2 regions of the Actinoallomurus sp. CA-150999 genome follow, and region 2 is predicted to be linked to the other one. Evidence: riboswitches for the same ligand, from Rfam matches in the RefSeq annotation. Region 2 holds a riboswitch; the other holds the start of a gene.
The links. A riboswitch is a leader RNA that binds a small molecule or an ion and turns the genes downstream of it on or off. The one in region 2 is predicted to bind ZMP and ZTP.
Positions count from the first base shown of each region.

Region 1: it holds a riboswitch for ZMP and ZTP, as region 2 does, so the genes downstream of both, ACQP2O_RS15915 (bifunctional 5,10-methylenetetrahydrofolate dehydrogenase/5,10-methenyltetrahydrofolate cyclohydrolase) here and glyA (serine hydroxymethyltransferase) in region 2, are expected to answer to the same signal.

Region 1 is NZ_CP192063.1:3,334,145-3,342,058, reverse strand. Features, by position in the region: gene ACQP2O_RS15935 (PadR family transcriptional regulator) at 1-84, shown strand, start outside; gene ACQP2O_RS15930 (aldehyde dehydrogenase family protein) at 204-1,058, opposite strand; gene ACQP2O_RS15925 (aldehyde dehydrogenase family protein) at 1,055-2,479, opposite strand; gene deoC (deoxyribose-phosphate aldolase) at 2,485-3,429, opposite strand; gene ACQP2O_RS15915 (bifunctional 5,10-methylenetetrahydrofolate dehydrogenase/5,10-methenyltetrahydrofolate cyclohydrolase) at 3,588-4,460, opposite strand; ZMP/ZTP riboswitch at 4,484-4,567, opposite strand; gene ACQP2O_RS15910 (hypothetical protein) at 4,868-5,170, shown strand; gene ACQP2O_RS15905 (TSUP family transporter) at 5,333-6,073, shown strand; gene ACQP2O_RS15900 (NUDIX hydrolase) at 6,107-6,505, opposite strand; gene ACQP2O_RS15895 (uracil-xanthine permease family protein) at 6,607-7,914, opposite strand, start outside.
Region 2 is NZ_CP192063.1:4,815,600-4,823,513, forward strand. Features, by position in the region: gene gap (type I glyceraldehyde-3-phosphate dehydrogenase) at 1-367, shown strand, start outside; gene ACQP2O_RS22490 (phosphoglycerate kinase) at 468-1,658, shown strand; gene tpiA (triose-phosphate isomerase) at 1,661-2,461, shown strand; gene secG (preprotein translocase subunit SecG) at 2,591-2,833, shown strand; gene ACQP2O_RS22505 (RNA polymerase-binding protein RbpA) at 2,905-3,276, shown strand; ZMP/ZTP riboswitch at 3,392-3,475, shown strand; gene glyA (serine hydroxymethyltransferase) at 3,498-4,763, shown strand; gene ACQP2O_RS22515 (N-acetyltransferase family protein) at 4,915-5,982, shown strand; gene ACQP2O_RS22520 (LysR family transcriptional regulator) at 6,016-6,855, opposite strand; gene ACQP2O_RS22525 (PhzF family phenazine biosynthesis protein) at 6,935-7,807, shown strand; gene ACQP2O_RS22530 (ornithine cyclodeaminase family protein) at 7,804-7,914, shown strand, end outside.

The sequences.
Region 1 (7,914 bases), 1.5 Mb from region 2:
TTCTGGGAGACGATCGCCTCGGCGGACGAGGACCCGGACGAGCCCTCCGAACCGACCCCGAAGGACCACTGGCAGGACAACTAGGGGCCGGGGGTCAGGAGCGGGCGATGGCCTGCTCGAGCAGCGTGCGCTGCCGCTGCGGGCTGAGGCCGACTCCGCGCCGCTCCCGCGGCGCGGAGTGGGCCCGGCCGGCCCGAAGCGGATCAGATGCCGACCGGGTGCCAGACGGTCTTGGTCTCCAGGAACGCGGTCATCCGGCCGGTGCCCGGGTCGGCGTTCCAGTCGTCGGCGGCCGGGCGGTGCACCCGCTTGAGGGTGTCCGCCGCCGCCCGCTCGCAGTCGGCGGCCAGGTCCTCCGGAGCGCCGGTCAGGTCGAGAGCGTTGACGTCCTGGTGGGAGGCCAGCCAGGGGGCCAGTTCGGCGCGGTGCCCGGTGAGGAGGTTGACGACGCCGCCCGGCAGGTCCGAGGTGGCGAGGACCTCGGCCAGGGTGATCGCCGGAAGGGGTGCGGGCTCGGAGGCCACGACGACCGCCGTGTTGCCCGTCACGATCGCCGGGGCGATGACCGAGACCAGCCCGAGCAGCGGCGAGTCGGGCGCGATCACGCCGACGACGCCGGTGGGCTCGGGCGTGGAGAAGTTGAAGAACGGCCCGGAGACCGGGTTCGCCGACCCCGTCACCTGCGCGAACTTGTCGGCCCACCCGGCGTACCAGACCCACCGGTCGATCGCGGCGTCCACCTCGGCGGTGGCCGCCGCCTTGCCGAGACCGGCCGCGCGGACCTCCTCGAGGAACTGGCCGCGGCGCCCTTCCAGCATCTCCGCGACGCGGTAGAGGATCTGCCCTCGGTTGTAGCCGGTCCGCCCCGCCCAGCCGGACTGGGCCTTGCGGGCGGCCACCACCGCGTCCCGGACGTCCTTGCGAGAGGCGCGCGCGGCGTGGGCCAGGAACCTTCCCTTGGCATCGTTCACGATGACGGTCCTGCCGGACTCCGACCGGGGGAACGCGCCCCCGATGAACAGCTTGTAGGTCTTGCGAACACTCAACCGCTCGCTCATCGAACGTAGGCCTCCAGCCCGTGCCGTCCGCCCTCGCGCCCGAAACCGGACTCCTTGTACCCGCCGAACGGGGAGGCGGGGTCGAACTTGTTGAAGGTGTTCGCCCAGACCACCCCGGCCCGCAGGCGCTCGGCCATCCACAGGATCCGCGAGCCCTTGTCGGTCCAGATCCCCGCCGACAGGCCGTACGGCGTGTTGTTGGCCTTCTCCAGCGCCTCGGCCGGCGTACGGAACGTCAGCACCGACAGGACGGGACCGAAGATCTCCTCGCGGGCGATCCGGTGCGAGGCGGCCACACCGGTGAACACGGTCGGGGTGAACCAGAAGCCGCGCTCGGGCAGCTCACACGCCGGCGACCAGCGGGTCGCGCCTTCGGCCTCGCCGGCGTCGGACAGCTCGCGGATCTTCGCGAGCTGCGCGGCGGAGTTGATCGCGCCGACGTCGGTGTTCTTGTCCAGGGGGTCGCCGACCCGCAGCGTCGTCATCCGCGCCTTCAGCCGGTCGAGCAGCTCCTCGGCGACCGACTCCTGGACAAGGAGCCGCGAACCCGCGCAGCACACGTGCCCCTGGTTGAAGAAGATCCCGTTGACGATCCCCTCCACGGCCTGGTCGAGGGGCGCGTCGTCGAAGACGATGTTGGCGGCCTTGCCGCCCAGCTCCAGGGTCAGCTTCTTCGCCGTGCCCGCCACCGACCGGGCGATCTGCCGGCCGACCTCGGTCGAGCCGGTGAAGGCGACCTTGTCGATGCCGGGGTGCTCGACCAGCGCGCGGCCCGTCTCCCCCGCCCCGGTCACGATGTTCACCACACCGGGCGGCAGCTCCGCCTGGACGCAGATCTCGGCGAACGCCAGCGCGGTCAGCGGCGTCGTCTCCGCCGGCTTCAGCACGACGGTGTTGCCGCAGGCCAGCGCCGGTGCGATCTTCCACGCGAGCATCAGCAGCGGGAAGTTCCACGGGATGACCTGCCCCGCGACGCCCAGCGGCCGCGGGTCCGGGCCGAACCCGGCGTGGCCGAGCTTGTCCGCCCATCCCGCGTAGTAGAAGAAGTGCGCCGCGACCAGCGGCAGGTCCACGTCCCGCGACTCGCGGATCGGCTTGCCGTTGTCGATCGACTCCAGGACCGCCAGCTCCCGCGACCGCTCCTGGATCAGCCGCGCGATCCGGAACAGGTACTTCGCCCGTTCCGCGCCCGGCATCGGACCCCACACCGTGTCGTACGCGCGGCGGGCGGCCGCGACCGCGCGGTCCACGTCGTCGGCGCTCGCGTCGGCCACCTCGGCGAGGGTCTCCTCGGTGGCCGGGTTGATCGTCTTGAAGGAGCTCTTCGCCTCGACGAACTCCCCATCGACGAACAGGCCGTACGACGCCTTGATGTCGACGATGCCCCGTGACTCCGGCGCGGGGGCGTACTCGAAAGTCATCTGCCTCAGTCCAGGGTGAAGTAGTCAGGACCGCCGTACACGCCGGTCGTCAGCTTGCGGCGCTGCATCAGCAGGTCGTTGAGCAGGCTGGACGCCCCGAGCCGGAACCACTCCGGGGTCAGCCAGTCCGGCCCCGCCGTCTCGTTCACGAGCACGAGGTACTTGATCGCGTCCTTGGTCGTCCGGATCCCGCCCGCCGGCTTGACGCCGACCTGGCGGCCGGTCCGCGCCCGGAAGTCGCGCACGGCCTCGAGCATGACCAGCGTCACCGGCAGGGTCGCGGCCGGGCTGACCTTGCCCGTGCTCGTCTTGATGAAGTCGGCCCCGGCGAGCATCGCCAGCCAGGACGCGCGGCGCACGTTGTCGTACGTGACCAGCTCACCGGTCTCGAGGATCACCTTCAGGTGCACGTCGCCGCACTCGGCCTTGACCGCGACGATCTCGTCGAACACCTTCTGGTGGCCGCCCGCCAGGAACGCGCCCCGGTCGATCACCATGTCGATCTCGGACGCGCCGTCGTCGATCGCCCGGCGGGTGTCGGCGAGCTTGGCGTCGAGCGGCGCCCGCCCCGACGGGAACGCCGTCGCGACGCTCGCGACGCCGATCCCCGTGCCGTCCAGTGCCCGGACCGCCTCACCCACGAGGTCGGAGTAGACACAGACCGCCGCGACCTTCGGCGCGCTCGTGTCGGCCGGGTCCGGATGGGCCGCCTTCGCGCACAGCGCCCGCACCTTGCCGGGCGTGTCCGCACCCTCGAGCGTCGTCAGGTCCACCATCGAGATCGCCAGGTCGATCGCGTACGCCTTCGCCGACGTCTTGATCGAACGGGTCGCCAGCCGCGCGGCCCGCTCCTCCGCCCCCACCTGGTCCACCGGCGGCAGCCCGCGCAGGAAGCCGCGGAGCTCGGCCGGCGACACGGCCGCCTCCGCGAAGGTCGACAGGTCAGGCACGTCTCCCCCTGTGTTCGAGTATCCGGTCGAGGATAAGCGCCACCGTGCGGAACATGACCACCCGGGAGGTGCGCGAATCCCCCAGATTGAACAGCTTCGCCGGAACGGACGGCAACGACAAGTCGCCGACCCCGCGAACACCGACGAGGTGAGAGGACTCAGCGATCGGATCTCAGGTCGCCCAGTTGCCGGGCCGCCGCGTCGACGGTCTGGGCGAGCAGGACGGCGATCGTCATGGGGCCGACGCCGCCGGGGACCGGGGTGATGAGGCCGGCGCGGGTCGCGGCGGACTCGAAGTCCACGTCGCCGACGTTGCCGGGGTTGTACCCGGCGTCGATCACGACGGCTCCGGGTTTGATGTCCTCACCACGGATGAAACGCGGCCGGCCGACGGCGGCGACCAGGATGTCGGCCTGCCGCACCATCGACGGGAGGTCGGTCGTGCGCGAGTGGCAGTACGTGACCGTGGCGTTCGCGGCGAGCAGCAGCATGCCGACCGGCTTGCCGAGGATGGCGCTGCGGCCGACCACGACGGCGTGCCGGCCCGCCGGGTCGACGTCGTACTCCTCCAGCAGCCGCATGATGCCGCCGGGAGTGCAGGGCACGAAGCCCGGCAGCCCGAAGCTCAGCGCGGCGAACGAACTCAGCGTGAGCCCGTCGACGTCCTTCTCCGGGGCGATGGCCTCGAACGCGGCTCGCTCGTCGATGTGCGACGGGACGGGGTGCTGGAGCAGGATGCCGTGCACCTCCGGGTCCTGCGACAGGGCGGTGATGGCGGCCACGAGTTCCGCCGTCGTCGTGGTGGCGGGCAGGGCCACGTGCCGCGAGACGATGCCGGCCTTCTCGGACCGGCTGCGCTTCATGCGGACGTAGGTCACCGACGCGGGGTCGTCGCCGACCAGGACGGTCGCCAGGCACGGCGTCGTGCCGCTCTCCCGGGTGATCTGTGCGGCTCTGGCGGTGCTGTGCTCGACGATGCGGCGGGCGAGGCCCGCGCCATCCATGAGACGGGCGGTCTGCGTCTGGGACATCGGCTGCTCCTGAACGGTCGTCACGACTCGGCCCAGGCGCACGGCACGACGTTTTCCGGGCCGCTCCCCGGTGGTGCTCCACCTCAGCGCCAGTCACGACCCAAGACTCTGACTTCTAACAGTCGACCACGATCTGCGCAAGCCGGCGGACGACGCGGCGGGCGAGCGAGGTCTCCGCGAGCCCGCCGGGGCGATGTCGCCCTGGCCGCCCTCGCGCGCACCCACTTACGGACAGATGCCAAATTCCAGAGTTTACGCCCGACTCTGCACTTCACCACTCTTATCCATTTTATTCCGAACTTAATTAGAAATTGCTCTACCTGGATCGCAGGCCGGAAATCAAAGCTATAGCGCCCAAAAGGGGCGCACAGGGCCTTAAGGGCTACTTCCGGCATCAAGGAGATAACATGCTCAAGGAGATTAGCGCTGTCGGCGGGCTGGCGCTCGCAGCCGCCACAAGCCTGATGCTCACGAGTTCACCCGCATCGGCGCAGGTCCCAACCTGGAAACACCGGCATCACGCCCGCAGCGGCAACGTCAACGTGAACCGGAATATCAACCGGGTCACCGTGCGAGTCCACGCCGACAACAGGAATGACAATGTCGCGATCGCGGACGGTGGCTTCCGCCGCGGGTGCGGGGGCGGTCGTGGTTGCGGCTGGGGCGGCGGCGGCTGGGATGACGGCTGGAGCGACGGCTGGGACGACTGATACCAGGCGAGAGTCGGGCGCCGGTGAACTCCACCGGCGCCCGACTCGGTACAGGCCCTGGGCTTCCTCGTGATCACGATGCGCCCATGCCTCGAAAACGCGTTGAACCAGGGCGTACCGCTGGTGGAGGCTCTCGACCGTGCTTCGTGATGAGGATCCGTCGTGACGGGTGGCTGGACCGCCGATCTGCTCCTGGGCGGCATCGTCCTCCTGGGCGCGTCCGTCCAGCGGCTGGCCGGGATGGGATTCGCGCTGGTCGCGGCGCCCGCGCTCGTGCTGCTTCTCGGCCCCTCCCAGGGAGTGCTGCTGTCGAACGCCGCCTCGGGTGTGATCAGTGTGATCGGGCTGGTGGACGGATGGCGGCGGGTCCGGCTGGGCGCGATGGTGCCGCTGGTCGCCGCGGCCGCCTGCACGGTGCCGGCCGGGGCCTGGGTCGCCGCTCGCCTGCCTCAGCAGGTGCTGCTCGCCGGGATGGGCGCGCTGGTGACCGCGGCGGTGCTGCTCGTGATCGCGGGCACGCGGGTGCCCGCGCTGAGAGGCTCCGGAGGTGCGGTCGCCGCCGGCGCCGCGAGCGGTTTCATGAACTCCTCGGCCGGGGTCGGCGGCCCGGCGCTATCGCTGTACGCGGTGAACGCCGACTGGACGGTACGGGAGTTCGTCCCGAACGCGCAGTTCTACGGGGTCGCCGTGAACGCCCTGTCCCTCCTGGTCAAAGGCGTGCCGCGGCTCACCGGCCCCGCCTGGCTGCTGGTCACGGCCGCCCTCGCGGGCGGCGCCGTCGCCGGGCGGGCGCTCGGGGATCACATACCGGAACGCGGTGCGCGGCGGATCGTGCTGCTGCTCGCCCTGGCCGGCGGCCTCACCACGCTGGCCAAGGGCCTGTGGGAGCTGACGGTCACCTGATCGCCCGGCGGTCGCCGCACCCCGTACGGTCGCTCAGGTCAGCCGTCCGGCGGCTCGCAGGTCGTCGAAGATGATCTGATCCACCGGAGAGACGCGGTCGCGGTCGGCGTAGGACAGCCACACGACCTCCTCGATCTCGCTGCTGGGCGCGAGCGTGCCCTGGTAGTCGCCGGTGTAGCAGGTCATCCGGACCGTGACCCCGTCGGGATGACCGTGCGCCTGGGCCTCGTACGTCCCGAGGTGGGCGACGGTCTCCGGCACGATCGCGACGGTGAGCTCCTCCTCGATCTCTCGCGTCAGCGTCTGAGCGTCGCTCTCCCCCGCCTCGCGCTTGCCGCCGGGAAGGTAGAAGACGTCCTTGCCGTACGAGCGCGTGCTGAGGATCCTGCCGCCCTCGATCCGAATCCACGACACCTTGTCGATGACCGACATCTCGCGCTCCGATCCTGGACGGCCTTGCTCCCCCCGCACCCTACCGAGGCCACCGACCGCGGCGGGTCGGCGGCCGTCGCCCCCGGCCGGCGGGTCGGGCGCTATTCCGGCTCGCCGGGGCGGCCGCCGGGCATGACGTCGCGTTCGCCGGGGGCGATGACGCCGGCGCCGGTGTCGCGTGGGGTGCGCTGGACGGCGTTGAGGACGTGGTAGCCGAGCAGGACGGCGATGGTGCCGAGGGCGATGCCCTGCAGCGGGAAGTCCTTGGTGATCTTCAGCGTGACGTTGCCGATGGCCAGGATGATGCCCGCCGCCACGGGGACGAGGTTGACCGGGTCGCCGAAGTCGACGCGGCTCTCGATCCAGATCTTCGCGCCGAGCAGGCCGATCATCCCGTACAGCACGACCGTGATGCCGCCGAGGACGCCGCCGGGGGTCGCGGCGACCAGCGCGCCGAACTTCGGGCACAGGCCCACGAGGATCGCCACGATGGCGGCGACGTAGTAGGCGGCGGTCGAGTAGATCCTGGTCGCGGCCATGACGCCGATGTTCTCGGCGTACGTGGTGGTGGGCGCGCCGCCGACCCCGGTGGCCAGGATCGTGCCGAGGCCGTCGGCGGCGATGGCGCGGCCGAGGTACGGGTCGAGGTCCGCGCCGGTCATCGCGGCGACGGCCTTGACGTGGCCGGTGTTCTCCGCGATGAGCGCGATGACCGGCGGCAGCGCGACGAGGATCGCGGAGGTCTTGAAATCGGGGCCGTGGAGGTGCGGGAGGCCGAACCAGTCCGCCGCCTTCACCTTGCTCAGGTCGACACGGAAGTGGGAGGTGACCTTGCCGGTGCCGTCGGGCGCGGTGATCCGGCCGGCGGCCTTGTCGAGGATCCACGACAGGAGGAAGCCGAAGACCAGGCCGATCAGGACGGCGATCCGCGCCCAGAACCCGCGCAGCACGACGGCGCACAGGACGACGACGGCGAGGGTGGCGAGCGCGACCCACTGGTCCTGCGGCCAGTAGACGTTCGCGACGACCGGGGCGAGGTTGAAGCCGATCAGCATGACGACCGCGCCGGTGACGACCGGCGGGAAGATCCGGTGGATGATCCCGGCACCGAGCACGTGGATGACCAGGCCGACCACGGCCAGCACCGCGCCGGCGACGAGGATCGCGCCGGTCACGTTCGCGGTGGTGCCGCCCGCCGCGCGGATGGAGGCGACGGCGCCGACGAAGGACGCACTGGTGCCGAGGTAGCTGGGCACCTTCCCGGCGGTGATCAGCAGGAACATCATCGTGGCGATGCCCGACATCATGATCGCGAGGTTCGGGTCGAGGCCCATCACGACCGGGAACACGAAGGTCGCGCCGAACATGGCGATCACATGCTGGGCGCCGATGCCGACGGTACGGCCCCA
Region 2 (7,914 bases):
GGCCAAGGCCATCGGCCTCGTCCTGCCGGCGCTGAAGGGCAAGCTCGACGGCTACGCGCTGCGCGTCCCGGTGCCGACCGGCTCGGCCACCGACCTCACCGTCACGGTCGGTCGCGAGACCAGCGTCGAGGAGGTCAACGCGGCGCTGCGCGAGGCGGCCGAGGGCCCGCTGCGCGGCATCCTCACCTACACCGAGGACCCGATCGTCTCCTCCGACATCGTCACCGACCCGGCGTCCTGCATCTTCGACTCCGGGCTCACCAAGGTGATCGGTGACCAGGTCAAGGTCGTCGGCTGGTACGACAACGAGTGGGGCTACTCCAACCGTCTCGTCGACATCACCAAGCTGGTGGGCTCGCGCCTCTGACGGGCTGCGGGCCCGGCCGGCAACGGCGACACGAACGAGCGCAGCAGGTGGTGAGCCTGCTGCGCTCGTTCCCACACGACCAGGAGTGCGATCAATGAGCATGTCCACGATCGACGATCTCGGCGACGTGCGCGGCAGGCGGGTGCTGGTCCGCTCGGACCTCAACGTTCCGCTGCAGGACGGCGTGATCGGGGACGACGGCCGGATCCGGGCCAGCGTCCCGACCATCACCAAGCTCGCCGACCAGGGCGCCCGCGTCATCGTGTGCGCCCACCTCGGCCGCCCCAAGGGGCAGGTGAAACCGGAGTTCTCCCTCGCCCCCGTCGCGAAGCGGCTGGGTGAGCTGCTGGGCCGCGAGGTCCGCTTCGCCGCCGACACCGTCGGCGACTCCGCGCAGGCGACGGTCGACGCGCTCCAGGACGGCGAGGTCGCCCTCCTGGAGAACCTCCGCTTCGAGGCCGGCGAGACCAGCAAGGACGACGCCGAGCGCGGCGCGTTCGCCGACCGGCTCGCCGCCCTCGCCGAGCTGTACGTCGGTGACGGCTTCGGCGCCGTGCACCGCAAGCACGCCAGCGTCTACGACGTGCCGCAGCGGCTCCCGCACGCGGCCGGCGGCCTCATCGCCGCCGAGGTCGAGGTGCTGCGGCGTCTCACCGGCGAGCCCGCCCGGCCGTACGTCGTGGTGCTGGGCGGCGCGAAGGTCTCCGACAAGCTCGGGGTCATCGCGAACCTCCTCGGCAAGGTCGACCGGCTGGTCATCGGCGGCGGCATGGCGTACACCTTCCTCAAGGCCCAGGGCCATGAGGTCGGCAACTCGCTGCTGCAGGAGGACCAGCTCGACCAGGTCCGCGGGTTCATCGAGGAGGCGCGCAAGCGCGACGTCGAGCTCGTGCTGCCGGTCGACGTGCTGGCCGCCACCGAGTTCGCCTCCGACGCGCCGCACGAGGCCGTCGACGCGACCGCCATCCCGGCCGACCGGGAGGGCCTGGACATCGGCCCGCGCACCCGTGAGCTGTTCGCGAGCAAGCTCGCCGACGCGGCCACGGTCTTCTGGAACGGCCCGATGGGCGTCTTCGAGTTCGACGCCTTCGCCGGCGGCACCCGCGCGGTGGCCGAGGCGCTGATCGCGTCGAAGGCGTTCACCGTGGTCGGCGGCGGCGACTCGGCCGCGGCCGTACGCAAGCTCGGCCTCCCCGAGGACGGCTTCTCTCACATCTCGACCGGTGGCGGCGCGAGCCTCGAGTACCTCGAGGGCAAGACGCTGCCCGGCCTGGCCGTTCTGGAGGACTGAACGTGGCCGCCAAACCCGCACCGCCGCAGCGCAAGCCGCTGATCGCCGGCAACTGGAAGATGAACCTCACGCACTTCGAGGGCATCGCGCACGTCCAGAAGATCGCCTTCGGCCTCAGGGAGGCCGACTACGAGGCGGTGGACGTCGCGCTGCTGCCGCCGTTCACCTTCATCCGCAGCATGCAGATGCTGGTGGACGCGGACAAGCTGCAGCTGACGTACGGCGCGCAGGACGTGTCGGCCCACGACAAGGGCGCCTACACGGGAGAGATCTCGGCGCTGATGCTCGAGAAGCTCGGCTGCGCGTACGTCCTGGCCGGGCACTCCGAGCGCCGGGAGTACCACCACGAGGACGACGCGCTCGTCAACGCCAAGGTGAAGCAGGCTTTCAAGCACGATGTGACGCCGATCCTGTGCGTCGGCGAGGGCCTGGAGATCCGTAAGGCGGGCGAGCACCTGTCCCACACGCTCTCCCAGGTCGAGGGCGGGCTGCAGAAGGTCTCCGCCGAGCAGGCGCAGCGCGTCGTCATCGCCTACGAGCCGGTCTGGGCGATCGGCACCGGCGAGGTCGCCACCCCGGAAGACGCGCAGGAGGTGTGCGGCGCGATCCGGAAGCGGCTGGCCGAGCTGTACAGTGGAGATCTCGCCGAGCAGGTCCGCGTGCTCTACGGGGGCTCCGTCAAGGGCGGCAACATCGCCGGGATCATGGCGAAGCCGGACATCGACGGAGCGCTCGTCGGCGGAGCGAGCCTGGACGCGGGGGACTTCGTCAAGATCTGTAGGTATCGCGAACTGCCGGTGTGATCTAGCGCATCAGACTGCGCGTTTCTGCTGAACCACGCGGTAGAACGTCGTACCCTCGGTAACGGATGACCTGAACACGAGAACATTCCCCGTGAAGAGCGGGGTGAATCACGAAAGCGCTGGGCTGCTGTGATCATCGCAACTTCCATCGTGCTCATCATCACGAGCGCGCTGATGGTGCTGCTCGTCCTCCTGCACAAGGGCAAGGGCGGCGGCCTGTCGGATCTGTTCGGCGGCGGTATCAGTTCGTCGCTCGGTGGGTCGTCCGTGGTCGAGCGTAACCTCGACCGGCTCACGATCGGCACGGGCGTGATCTGGTTCGTGGCGATCATCGCGCTGGGTCTGTTGCTCAAGCACGGCCACCACGGCTGAGCAGCCCAGACCCGCAGTGTGTTGACGCCGTCGCCCCTCGCTGCGGCGGCAAAGGAAGCGAGGAGTAGTCCGTGGGTAGTGGCAACGCTATTCGGGGCAGCCGAGTCGGTGCTGGCCCGATGGGAGAGGCCGAGCGTGGCGAAGCGGCACCGCGTGTGTGGGTGACCTTCTACTGCGCGAACCGGCACGAGTCCCGGCCGAGTTTCGCGACCGACGTCGCGGTTCCCGACCAGTGGGACTGCCCGCGGTGCGGGTTCCCCGCCGGTAAGGACCCTGAGAACCCGCCGGCGCCGCCGCGTAACGAGCCCTACAAGACGCATCTCGCCTACGTGAAGGAGCGGCGCAGCGACGCCGACGGCGAGGCCATCCTCGAGGAGGCTCTGGCCAAGCTGCGTGCCGAGCGTGCTGCGATCGCGGCCGCGATGCAGCGCGCCCGGAACTGACTCCGCAGATCGTTCATATGATCGGCCCGGTGGCCCGCCTCGGCGGCCACCGGGCCGATCGTATGAGCGGGCACCCCAGCGCGGCGGCCTGAGCCGGGGCGGAGCTTTCGGTACGATGTGAGTCCGCGACTGGCGCATGAGGTGGAGTTCACCACCGGGGAGCGAAGAAGATCTGGCACCGCGCGCCTGGGTGCTGGGAGCCGAGCCCGTATGGAGGCCCCATGCACCAGCCAGCGCTGTCCCATCTCACCGCGGCCGATCCCGACCTGGCCGGTCTCATCGAGACCGAGGCCCGCCGCCAGCACGACAAGGTCCGCCTCATCGCCTCGGAGAACTACGTCTCCCCGGCGGTGCTGGAGGCGACCGGCTCCGTCCTGACCAACAAGTACTCCGAGGGCTATCCCGGCAAGCGCTATTACGAGGGCCAGCAGGTCGTCGACCCCGTCGAGGAGCTGGCCCAGGCGCGCGCGCGTGAGCTGTTCGGCGTCGACCACGCCAACGTCCAGCCGTACTCCGGCTCGCCGGCCAACCTCGCCGTGCACCTGGCGTTCCTGAACCCGGGCGACACGTTCCTGTCGCTCGAGCTCGCCCACGGCGGCCACCTCACGCACGGGTCGCCCGTGTCGATCTCCGGCAAGTGGTTGCGCCCGGTGCACTACGGCGTCGGCCGTGAGACCGGCCGCGTCGACATGGACCACGTGCGCGACCTCGCCCGCGCGGAGCAGCCGAAGGTGATCTTCTGCGGCGGCACCGCGATCCCGCGGACGATCGACTTCCCGGCGTTCGCCGAGATCGCCCGCGAGGTGGGCGCCGTCCTCGTCGCGGACATCGCGCACATCGCCGGGCTCGTCGCCGGCGGCGCCCACCCGTCGCCGGTCGGGTACGCCGATGTCATCACCACGACCACGCACAAGACCCTCCGCGGCCCGCGCGGCGCCATGATCCTGACGACCGCGGAGCACGCGACCGCGATCGACAAGGCGATCTTCCCCGGCCTGCAGGGCGGCCCGCACAACCACACGACCGCCGCGATCGCGGTGGCGCTCCGGGAGGCCGCCCGGGAGGAGTTCAAGGCGTACTCCCGCCAGATCGTGGTGAACGCCCAGGCGCTCGCCGCCGCGCTGACCGAGCGCGGGTTCGACCTGGTCTCCGGCGGCACCGACAACCACCTGATCCTCATCGACCTGACCGCCAAGGGCATCGGCGGCAAGCCGGCCGCCAAGGCGCTCGACCGCGCCGGCATCGAGCTGAACTTCAACACGGTGCCCTTCGACCCGCGCAAGCCGTGGAACCCCTCGGGCATCCGGCTCGGCACCGCCGCGATCACGACGCGTGGCCTCACCGAGGAGCACATGCCGTTCATCGCGGCGTCGATCGACCAGGCCGTCGCCGCCGCGGATGACGAGGCGGTCCTCGACAAGATCGCCGCGGAGATTCGCGAACTGCTCGCCGGCTTCCCGATGCCCGGCTGGACCGCGACGCCCTGACCCGCCATCGATGACGAGGGCCCGGCGTCTCGGGGCGCCGGGCCCCGTCGCGTTCGGCCCGGAGAGCGCTGATCTCGCGGAAACGGTCACGTAGCGACCCGGAAACAGCGATGCGGAACGCTGGTCCCGTTCAGCCGCCGAAGGGGATCATATGCCGCTGCTCCGCGTACGCACCGAGATCGACGACCGGCCGGGCCGCCTGGCCGTCCTGACCGCCGCGCTGGCCGCGCAGGGGGCGAACATCCTCGACCTGTCCGTCCAGGTCGACGCGGACGGCGTGGTGGACGAGTTCGTCGTGGACGTGCCCACCGGAACGACCGCGGAGGCGCTCAGCGTCGCCGTCGCGGCCGCCGCGGGCCGCCGGACCAGCGTCGTTCCGGCGACCCCGCACGAGCTCATCGACGAGCCGAGCCGCGCGCTCTCCCTCGCCGTACGCCTCCGGTCCAACCCGCGAGCCCTGCCGGAGATCCTCGCCGAGCTGCTGCGCGCCGACAGCGCAGAGTGGGTGGCCGGCCCGGCCGCGCTCGACGAGCAGCCCGATCCGGCGACGATCAGCGTCTCCGTCGGGCACCTGCGCGGGGTCCTGCTGCACCGGAAGGGGCTGCCCTTCACGCTTACGGAGATCGCCCGGGCCAACGCCCTGGTCCGCTCCCTGCTCCCCGCCCACGGCCCGGCTCCCACCCGGCGATGCCTGACCCTCGGCGACGGCACCGAGATCACCGTGCGGCCGCTGACGCTCCTCGACGCCGACGGCGTACGGGACCTGCACGCCCGCTGCTCGAGCGAGAGCCGGCGCCGCCGCTACTTCAGTGCGCGGGACGACATCCCGGAGCGGCTGCTGCGGGTCTTCTGCGACCGCGCGCACGGGCTGACCATGGCGGCCGAGGGCCCGGACGGGTCGATCCTCGCCCTCGCGCACCTGATGTACACGCTCGACCCAGGCGTCGGTGAGCTGGCGTTCCTCGTGGAGGACGGCTGGCAGGGCCGAGGCATCGGGGCGGTGCTGGCCCGCCGTCTCCTCGCCGTCGCGCACGAGCAGGGCCTGGCCGAGGTCCGCGCGACCATGCTGGCCGACAACTCCCGCATGCGCGCCCTGCTCGACGGCCTCGGCGGGCGATTCCTGCGGTCCGACGACCCGAGGCTGCTCGACGCGCGCATCGCGCTCGGCCCCGACCGTACGGAAGCGCTCGAACCGACGCGGGCGGGAGCGGCACGGTAGCCCAGGTGGGCCCGTCACCCGGTGGAGAAGATCTCAGACGAGGCCGCGCAGGACCGCTTCGACGGCATCGACGAGAGGGTCGCCTTCGGTGCCGGACCTGCGGATGAGGCCGAGCTCGACGTCGGGCAGGGCGGGGAGCCGGGCGGTGTCGGCGGCAGCGGTCAGGTCCGCGTCGAGGTTGGCGGGCAGGAGCGCGGCGACGCCCAGCCCGGCGCGGACCGCGGCGAGCACACCGGCAAGGCCGGTGCTCTCGAAGACGACCCGCCAACGGCGGCCCGCGGCGTCGAGCGTGTCGAGCACGGGCGCCCGCCATCGGCACGGCTGGGAGAACAGGACGAGCGGCAGCGGGTCGGTCCGCGTGTCGAATCCGGGGGCGAACGCCCAGGTCAAGGGAAGCCGCACCGACCACCGTGGCGGTTCGGGCAGGTAGGTCGGGTCGCAGAGCGCGAGATCCAGCCGCCCGCTCTCGAAGGCGTGGCGCATCGCGGGCCCGGAGACGCTAATCACCTCGAGCGTGGCGTCGGGGTGGACACCGGCGAAGTCGGCCAGGGCTTGGGGCAGCCGGGCGGCGGCGAGGTCTTCGATCAGGCCGATGCCGCAGTGTCCGGTGAGCATGTGGCGTGCGTCGGTGAGCGCCTGGGCCGACAGCGCGAGGATCCGTTCGGCGTACGGCAGCAGAGTCTCGCCGGCCGGCGTCAGCGTCACTCCCGAGGACGTCCGATGCAGCAGTGGCCGGCCGACGGTGCGTTCCAAGCGGCGTATCTGCTGGCTGAGGGCCGGCTGAGTCTGCTCCAGCGCGGCGGCGGCGCGGCTGATGCTGCCGGCGCGGACGGCGGTGACGAAGGCGCGGAGAAGGCCGGTTTCCAAGTCCATCGGCATAACGAACCGTTATAGCCGGGGGTGACATATCGCCACTTCCTTGGGGCGGTCGCCGGTGGATAGCGTGCCGACCGTGCGTTACCACCACGTCGATGTCTTCACGCGAATGCCCTACAGCGGCAACAGCCTCGCCGTGTTCCCCGATGCCTCCGGCCTGGACGGCGCGCAGATGGCGCGGATCACCAAGGAGCTCCGGCATTTCGAGTCGATCTTCCTCGAGCCCGGTACGGACCGTCGGACCTACCGGGCGAGAGTGTTCGATCTCATCGAAGAGCTGGACTTCGCGGGGCATCCGGTGATCGGGGCGGCATGCGTGGCGCACCATCTGACCGGCGACAGCGCGGCGGAACGCTGGACGATCCGGTTGCCGGCACGGACCGTCACGGCGATGACCACGCGCCGCGGGCCCGGTCACTACTTGGCGGTGCTCGATCAGGGTGGAGCGGAGTTCCTCGGCGCGCCGGCGGAGTCGCGTCGCGCCGAGATCGCCTCCTGGTTCTCTTTGAGCGAGGCGGAACTCGACCCGATGCTCACGCCGGAGGTCGTCTCCACCGGTCTGCGCTACCTCATCGTGCCGGTGGCCCACGAGGCCCTGGCCCGCGCGCACATCGCACCGCCCGATCTGGACGCCAAGCTGGCGGAACTCGACGCGCAGTTCGCGTACGTGCTCGACGCCGCCGCGTTGGAAGGACGGCACTGGAACAACGACGGGCTGGTCGAGGACGTCGCGACCGGCAGCGCCGCCGGTTGCGTGGGGGCGTACCTGCGCCGCCACGGCCGCGTCGGCGACGGCGAGACGGTGACCCTGCACCAGGGGCGCTTCACCGGACGGCCCAGCGAGATCACCGTCCGGGCACACGGGTCCGGGACCAGCGTCGGTTCGGTCGAGGTCGGCGGCGACGTCGTGCTCGTGGGAACCGGAACCCTCGACCGGGTGCCGTCGTGAACGGTGCGGCCCCGCACTTCGGCGCCGAGGCCATCCGCGCCGTCGTCGGGTTCGAGGATCTCATCGAGCCGGTGTCCGCGGCGTTCGCCGACTTCAGCCGGGGGCTG